Regions from separate parts of the Bradyrhizobium sp. 62B genome, predicted to be linked through region 2. Evidence: riboswitches for the same ligand, from Rfam matches in the RefSeq annotation. Region 2 holds a riboswitch; the other holds the start of a gene.
What was found. Region 2 has a riboswitch for S-adenosylmethionine ahead of ML401_RS04505 (homoserine O-acetyltransferase). Riboswitches for the same ligand answer to the same signal wherever they lie in the genome.
Positions count from the first base shown of each region.

Region 1: linked by a shared signal. The riboswitch ahead of ML401_RS33610 (O-succinylhomoserine sulfhydrylase) and the one ahead of ML401_RS04505 (homoserine O-acetyltransferase) in region 2 are both predicted to bind S-adenosylmethionine.

Region 1 covers NZ_CP092841.2:6,987,978-6,992,185, forward strand. The annotation lists gene ML401_RS33595 (hypothetical protein) at 1-45, opposite strand, end outside; gene ML401_RS33600 (PAS domain S-box protein) at 150-566, opposite strand; gene ML401_RS33605 (2'-deoxycytidine 5'-triphosphate deaminase) at 672-1,808, opposite strand; SAM riboswitch at 1,889-1,968, shown strand; gene ML401_RS33610 (O-succinylhomoserine sulfhydrylase) at 2,043-3,230, shown strand; gene ML401_RS33615 (SGNH/GDSL hydrolase family protein) at 3,365-4,208, opposite strand, start outside.
Region 2 covers NZ_CP092841.2:948,760-952,967, forward strand. The annotation lists gene hisC (histidinol-phosphate transaminase) at 1-553, opposite strand, end outside; gene ML401_RS04500 (chorismate mutase) at 589-1,437, opposite strand; SAM riboswitch at 1,595-1,674, shown strand; gene ML401_RS04505 (homoserine O-acetyltransferase) at 1,765-2,961, shown strand; gene metW (methionine biosynthesis protein MetW) at 2,963-3,625, shown strand; gene ML401_RS04515 (alpha/beta fold hydrolase) at 3,762-4,208, opposite strand, start outside.

The DNA.
Region 1 (4,208 bases), 1.3 Mb from region 2:
GCGCTTCCATTGGGCTTCCTGCGCGGCGTCTGAGACGGCGGTCATGTTCACTCCCGATCATGATTTCGATCGAGTGTGTCACCGCACCCCACGGCAGGCAACATGACGGCCGCGCAGGGCGCCCTGCGCGAGCGCCCGCCAATTCCGCATCACGAAGTTTGCGGCGGCGTCTTGGCTGCGCGCTCACGCTCGACCCGTTCGGTGACGTCGCGCGCCATCGCCACTGATCCCAGCACGTTGCCGCCGGAATCCCGCACCAATGCGAACGTCATCTCGATGTAGAGCTTGCGTCCGCTCTTGTGCAGCGCGCGGGTCAGCGTCGGCTTGCCCGCAAGCTTCACGCTGCCGCTCGCGAGCGCGGCCTCGAAACCTTTCCAGTGCGCGGCGCGCAGATGTTCGGGAATGATCAGGTCGAGATTCTGGCCGAGCGCTTCCGCGGCGGTGAAGCCGAACAGGGCCGTCGCTGCACCGTTCCACCGCATGATCGTGCCGGACCGATCCGAATAGATCAGCGCGTCCGCGACGTTCTCGGCAATCTTTGCGTCGAGTTCGGATGGATTGCTCATCTCGTCACCTCGTAGTCCGGATGGAGCGGAGCGCAATCCGGGATCGTGCCACAAGCGAGACTGTCCCGGATGACGCTTGCGCTCCATCCGGGCTACAGGATCGCGCTACACCCGGAAATGCTTCGATAGTTTGAGGCCCTGGGCCTGGTAATTGGAGCCGATGCGCTGGCCGTACATCGCGTCGGGGCGGGCCAGCATCTTCTCGTAGACGAGGCGACCGACGATCTGGCCGTGCTCGAGGATGAACGGCACTTCGCGCGAACGCACCTCCAGCACGGCGCGCGAGCCCAGCCCACCGGCGCCGGCATAGCCGAAGCCGGGATCGAAGAATCCGGCATAATGCACGCGGAATTCGCCGACCAGCGGATCGAATGGCACCATCTCCGCGGCGTAGTCCGGAGGCACCTGCACGGCTTCCTTCGACGCCAGGATGTAAAACTCGCCGGGATCGAGGATCAGGCTGCCGTCGGGACGGGCCGAGATCGGCTCCCAGAAATCTTCCACCGCGTAGCCGGAGCGGCGATCGACGTCGACGACGCCGGTGTGGCGCTTGGCGCGGTAGCCGACGAAGCCGCTCGCCTTCTCGCCGGAGAGGTCGACGGAGACAGCGACACCGCCCGACAGATCGGCATCGTCGACATCGACGAGACGCTTAGTGGCGTGCAGGCCGTCGAGCTCGTCGGCGTTGAGGATGGCATCGCCGGTGCGGAAGCGCACTTGGCTGAGGCGCGAGCCCTCGCGGACCAGCACCGGAAACGTCTTCGGGCTGATCTCGGCATAGAGCGGACCGTGATAGCCGGCGCCGATCATGTCGAAGCGGCGGGTGCCGTCGGCGATGACGCGGGTGAAGACGTCGAGCCGGCCGGTCGAGCTCTTGGGGTTCGCGGCCGCGACGATCTCCGGCGGCAGCGCGAGGCTTTCCAGCAGCGGCACGATGTAGACGCAGTTGGTCTCCAGCACCGCACCGTCGGCGAGGCTGAACTCGTGCAGCTTCAATTCGTCGATGCGCTCGGCGACGGTTGAGCCGGGACCGGGCAGGAAGCTGGCGCGGACGCGATAGGCGATGTCGCCGAGGCGCAGATCGAGGCTCGCCGGCTGGATCTGGCTCTCGACGAAATCATAGGCGGGCAGGATGAGCCCCGCCTCCGCCATCGCCGCGATCATGCGGTCGGGCAGGATACCATTGGCGTCGGGCGCGACCGTGAACGTCAACCGGGGGTCCTCATCAGGGGTCAATTGCATCCGGACATGCCGGAAATACAAGTCTTTTACGGCTATCCGATGGACGCCTTGACGGAAAGGGCATTGCGGAATATGAGCATCACTTATCCCGTGGTGATTTGAGCCGGCCGGCTTGCAGCCACGTTAAATAAGTCGCTAAACAGGCCGGGGACCTCTGTGATCCCGGCCCGTGGAGATATCCAGGCCGGTTTTTTTGTGACCGTCTTCGACGAGACGGTCATGTCGGAGGGTCCTATGTCGAAGTCGCCTGCTGCTTACCGCCCCGAAACCCGCCTGGTCCATTCCGGCACCCTGCGCTCGCAATATGGCGAGACGTCGGAGTCGCTGTTCCTGACCCAGGGCTACGTCTACAACAGCGCCGAGGAGTGCGAGGCGCGGTTCAAGGGCGAGGATCCGGGCTTCATCTATTCGCGCTACTCCAATCCCACCATCGCAATGTTCGAGCGCCGCATGATCGAGCTCGAGGGCGCCGAAGCCGCCCGCTCGGCGGCGACAGGCATGGCCGCGGTGACGACCGCGATCCTGGCGCCGCTCAAGGCCGGAGATCACGTGGTGGCCTCACGGGCGCTGTTCGGCTCGTGCCTCTACGTCGTGCAGGACTTGTTGCCGCGCTATGGCATCGAGACCACGCTGGTCGACGGGCTCGACCTCGACCAGTGGCAGCGCGCATTGCGACCGAACACCAAGACGTTCTTCCTGGAGAGCCCGACCAATCCGACGCTGGATGTGCTCGACATTCCCGGGATCGCCGAGATCGCGCACAAGGGCGGCGCGCGGCTCGTGGTCGACAACGTGTTCGCAACGCCGATCTGGCAGAGCCCGCTCGCGCTCGGCGCCGACGTGGTGGTCTATTCCGCGACCAAGCATATCGACGGCCAGGGCCGCTGCCTCGGCGGCATCATCCTGTCCTCGGAAGCCTTCATCGCGGAACACATCCACAATTTCATGCGCCAGACCGGGCCGTCGATCTCGCCGTTCAACGCCTGGGTCCTGCTCAAGGGTCTGGAGACGCTGGGCGTGCGCGTGCGCGCGCAGACCGATACCGCCTCGCGCATCGCCGAGGTGCTGGCGAGCCATCCGAAGATCGCACGGCTGGTCTATCCCGGACGCGCCGATCATCCGCAGGCGGCGCTGGTGAAAAAGCAGATGCGCGGCGGCTCGACGCTGGTCGGCTTCGAGGTCAAGGGCGGCAAGGCTGCCGCGTTCCGCGTGCTCAACGAGCTGAAGCTTGCGCGGATCTCGAACAATCTCGGCGACGCCAAGAGCCTCGTCACGCATCCGGCCACCACGACGCATCAGCGCCTGAAACCGGAAGACCGCGCCGCGCTCGGCATCGGCGAAGGTTTCATCCGCTTCTCGGCAGGCCTGGAGCATCCGGACGATCTGATCGAGGATCTGACGGCGGCGCTGGAGAAGGCGTGATCGCTTGGTAGGGCGGGTTGGCCGAAGGCGTAACCCGCCGCTTCCGTTTCCGCACAGACAGACAATGGCGGGTTACGCCGAGCAGATGCGCTTCGCGCATCTACAGGGCTAACCCCGCCCTACGCGCCGTCTTTTCACATCGGCCGGTACGTCCGCACGTCCGCCGGCACGTTCACGCCGAGCCTGATCTGGCCGACGGAGCGGATGATGTCGTCGCCGAGCAGCTGCGCGAAGCAGGCATAGCCCCAATCGTTCATGTGCAGGCCGTCGGCGATGACGAAGCTCTCGACCGGGATCGATTGGTTCTCGTGCCAGTCGCGCATCACCTCGAAGCGCGGAAAGATGCCGACGTGACGCAGCTCGGCGACCTTGCCGAGCAGGTGCACCATCTTGCCGGCACTCTCCTTGCGCTGGTTGACGGCGGGCGAATATTGCGGATCGACCAGCACGATGTCGGCGCCGCCCGCGGCCTGGATGCGGCTGATGCCGTCCTCGACCAGTTTTGCGGTCTCGCCGGGATCGAGATTGCGCAGCACTGCGTTGGTGCCGACCTGCCAGATCACGAGATCCGGATGCACGTCGATCACCTGCGTCTGGAGGCGCTTCATCATCTCGGGCGCGTCCTCGCCGCCGACGCCGGCATTGACGACGGTGATGTCCGCGGTCGGATAGTGCCGGCGCAGCTGCGCGGCGAGCCGGTTCGGATAGTTGAACTCCGGCGAGCTGGCGCCGAAGCCTGCGGTCGACGACGAGCCGAACGCGACGATGAGGACGGGCTTGCCCGCAACGAGCTTGCCCGCGACATGCGGCAGCGAGCCCATCGCCTTCGCGCCGCCCTTGTTCGCGTCTTTGGGCGGCAGGCAAGGCACGCGGCTGAAAATATCGGCGGCGGATTTGGCGACCTGCTTCACCTTGTCGATGGCGCGCGACGTGACGCCGCGCTGCTCCGGTGAGGTCACCGCAACGGTGGTCTGCGAG
Region 2 (4,208 bases):
GCAGCACGTGCGAGGGCAGGCCGGCGCGCAGCCGCTTGACCTCGTCGAACGGCACATAGGTGCCGGTCGGATTGTTGGGGTTGGCGAGCCAGACCAGTTTCGTGCGGGGCGTCACCGCCTTGAGGATGGCGTCGACGTCACAGGTGAGGTTGGTCTCCTGCGCGACCACGTTCTTGGCGCCGACCGCCATGGTCGCGATCGGGTAGACCAGGAAGCCGTGGGTGGTCGAGATCGCCTCGTCGCCGTGGCTGAGATAGGTGTGGGCCAGCAAATTGAGGATCTCGTCCGAGCCGGCGCCGCAGATGATGCGGTTGGGATCGAGCCCGAACGAGCGGCCGATCGCCTCGCGCAGCACGCGGGAGGTTCCTTCCGGATAGTCTTCCAGGTGATCCGCGACGCGCTTGAAGGCTTCGATCGCCTTGGGCGAGGGCCCGAACGGCGTCTCGTTGGCGGAGAGCTTGAACACCTTGCGGCCCGGCTCGGCGACCGGGCTCTTGCCGGGCGTGTAGGGCGCAATATCGAGAATGCCTGGATTCGGCACGGGGCGGGACATCTTGAACTCCGAAAATGGCGGGGCGGGCGCGCGGTTTACGATTTCGCCCCGGTCGGGGGCACCGTATAGCGCGTTGCGTGGCTGCCGACGAGGGCCACAGAGCGCACCGAGGCCCCCGCCTCGATCAGGGCAGCCCTGATTTTGTCGATGCTGGTCGCGCTCGTGACCGAGACCAGGAGCGCCGCGCCGTCGAAGGCGGTGTCGGGCACCGCCACGATCTCGGCGAGCGGCGAGAGCGCGCGCGCGACCTCCGCGTTCCAGCCGGACACGCGGACACTGAAGGTCTCGACCTCGGTCACCAGGGCGCTGTCGGCGACGCGCGAGATCGCGAAGACCGGCAATGCGGCCGGATGGTCGGCACGCTCGATGAAGGGCATCCGCGCGATGATCTTCGGCGCGCCGTCCGCTTCCAGCTCCAGCCACCACGGCGTGCGGCTCGAGGTTGCCGAGACCATTGCCAAATCGCCCTTGGATTTCGCCACCGCCTCGACCGCGGCCTGCGCGCTGAAATGGGCGACGTAAGGCACCGTGAAGCCGAAATTGAAGCGCACGGAATCGCGCATCGCCGCCTCGCTGGCCGAGATGTCGGCATGCACGGAGAACGGCGCCTGCACATAGGTGAAGGTCGAGATGATGACGCGCCAGATGCTCTCGACCGTGTCGAGCGGCAGGATGCCGCGATGGCGCTGCACGAGCTCGCGCATCATGGATGCCTCGCGCGCCGGGCGGAACGCCGAGCCGACCTCCTGGGTCTGCTTGACCTGGATCAGGCGGTCGATGATGTCGCCGCGCTGCATCAGCAGGCGGTGCATGCCCTCGTCGATCGCGTCGATCTCCTTGCGCAGTTCCTGCAGCGATGGTGGCGCGGGCGGACGTTGGGACATGTCTGGCTGTCGATCGTTCCGATGGGGGAATGCCCTGATTAGGCAGTCGGAGCGGCGAAAGCAAAGAGAAATGACGTCCTTTTCGTCCCGCGCGACAGAGGCGAATTGAACCGATCCGGGCCGCGACTTGACGAAAACCGCCCAAGACGGTAGTTTTTATCCGTTCCGTGGTCATTTGAGCCGGCCGGCTTGCAGCCACGTTAAAAAACTCGCTAAACAGGCCGGGGACGCTTCCGATCCCGGCCGAACCTATCGTTCAGGCCGGGTTTTTCATGGCCTGATGCAAGTGGCGATCAAGGTTTGATCGCGAACGAGGTCGATGGTCAGATGGGTGGCGTCAAGTCGATACCGAGTCCTGCGATCAGCGCCGACGAGCGGTCGCACGAGGTGGATCATCCGAGCTCGCAGATCGCGCATTTCGGCGCCGAGCAGCCGCTGCGGCTCGATTGCGGCGTCGATCTCTCCCCGTTCCAGATCGCCTATCAGACCTATGGCGAGCTCAACGCCGATCGCTCCAACGCAATTCTGATCTGCCATGCGCTGACCGGCGATCAGCATGTCGCCAATGTGCATCCCGTCACCGGCAAGTCCGGCTGGTGGGAGACGCTGGTCGGCCCCGGCCGCCCGATCGATCCCAAGCACTACTTCATCATCTGCTCCAACGTGATCGGCGGCTGCATGGGCTCGACCGGGCCGGCGTCGATCAATCCCGCCACCGGCAAGGTCTGGGGTCTCGAGTTTCCCGTCATCACGATTCCGGACATGGTGCGCGCGCAGGCGATGCTGATCGACCGGCTCGGCATCGACACGCTGTTCGCGGTGGTCGGCGGCTCGATGGGCGGCATGCAGGTGCTGCAATGGACCGCGGCGTATCCGGCCCGCGTGTTCTCCGCGCTGGCGATCGCCTGCGCGACGCGGCACTCGGCGCAGAACATCGCCTTCCACGAACTCGGCCGCCAGGCCGTGATGGCCGATCCCGATTGGCACGGCGGCAGCTATGCCGATCACGGCATCCATCCGCATCGCGGGCTCGCGGTGGCGCGCATGGCGGCGCACATCACCTATCTCTCGGACGCGGCGCTGCATCGCAAGTTCGGCCGGCGCATGCAGGACCGCGAGCTGCCGACCTTCTCGTTCGACGCCGACTTCCAGGTCGAGTCGTACCTGCGCTACCAGGGCTCTTCTTTCGTCGAACGCTTCGATGCCAATGCCTATCTCTATCTGACCCGCGCGATGGACTATTTCGACATCGCCGCCGACCATGGCGGCGTGCTCGCAAAGGCGTTCGCGGATATCAAGACCCGCTTCTGCGTCGTCTCCTTCACCAGCGACTGGCTGTTTCCGACCTCGGAATCGCGCGCGCTGGTGCATGCCCTGAACGCGTCGAGCGCGCGGGTGTCGTTCGCCGAGATCGAGACCGATCGCGGCCATGATGCCTTCCTGCTTGACGTTCCCGAATTCTTCGACATCTCCCGCGCCTTCCTGCAATCGGCAGGCAAGGCCCGCGGGCTGAAGGATAGCTAGCATGTCTGCGCAGGACGTATTGCCGCTGGGCGGCGTTACGACCGGACGGTCCGGTGATTTTCGCGCCGATCATCGGCTGGTGGCCGAAATGGTCAAGCCGGGCTCGAAGGTGCTCGACGTCGGCTGCGGCGAGGGCGACCTGCTTCAGCTCCTGGAGACCCGCGGCATCGACGGCCGCGGCATCGAGCTGTCGCGCGAGGGCGTCAATCGCTGCGTCGCCAAGGGCCTTGCGGTGGTGCAGGGCGATGCCGACACCGATCTCGTCAATTATCCCGATGACGCCTTCGACTACGTGATCCTGTCGCAGACGCTGCAGGCGACGCGGCAGCCGCGGGTGGTGCTGGAGAATCTGCTGCGCATCGGCCGCCGCGCAATCGTGTCGTTCCCGAATTTCGGCTTCTGGAAGATGCGGCTCCAGCTCCTGATCGGCGGCCACATGCCGCGCACCGAGAATTTGCCGGCGACCTGGTACGACACCGCCAACATCCATTTCTGCACCATCAAGGATTTCGTCGAGCTCTGCGACGAGATCAACGTCAAGATGGAGCGTTCGGTGGCGCTCGATCTCTACGGCCGTCCGGTGCCCTTGAACCTGCCCTGGTGGGTGTGGAACATGTTCGGCGAGCAGGGCGTGTTTCTGCTGAGCCGCGGCGGGGGGAAGTAGTCTCTCTCCGTCATTCCGGGGCGCGCGAAGCGCGAGCTCGGATGCGCAATTGCGCATCCGAGAATTCATCGTGCAACAGTGCCCCGCAGCCCGATGGAGTCCGGGCCTGCGCCTCCGGCGCATCCCGGAACGACAGCTAGTGTGGGGCCAGCGACCTCGGGTCGCGTACTGGCCAGCGTCCCGCTTCCACCAGCGTCACGAACCGTGCCACCGTCTCGTTGAACAGCGCGGGCTCTTCGAGATTGAGCACGTGGCCGGACTTCGGAAACATCGCGAGCCCCGCCGCGGGAAGGTGCTTCTTCAGGAACAGGCTCGCGCCGACGCAGGGATCGTCCTCATCACCGCAGATGATCAGTGCCGGCGTCGCGGCGGCGCGGATCGCGTCCGTCATCGTAAAGATCGAGGGGCGGCCGCCCTGGAAGCCGCGCATCGTGCGCGCCGAGCCTTTGGCGTCGTGCCGCGCCAGCGCGGCGTAGAAATCGGCGTGGCCGCGCGGATCCTTCACCAGGAAGGGGATCCGGCTCGGCGCCTCGCGCGTGACCTTTGCGACTTCCACCGAGCCCAGCGTCTCGAACTGCTCGGC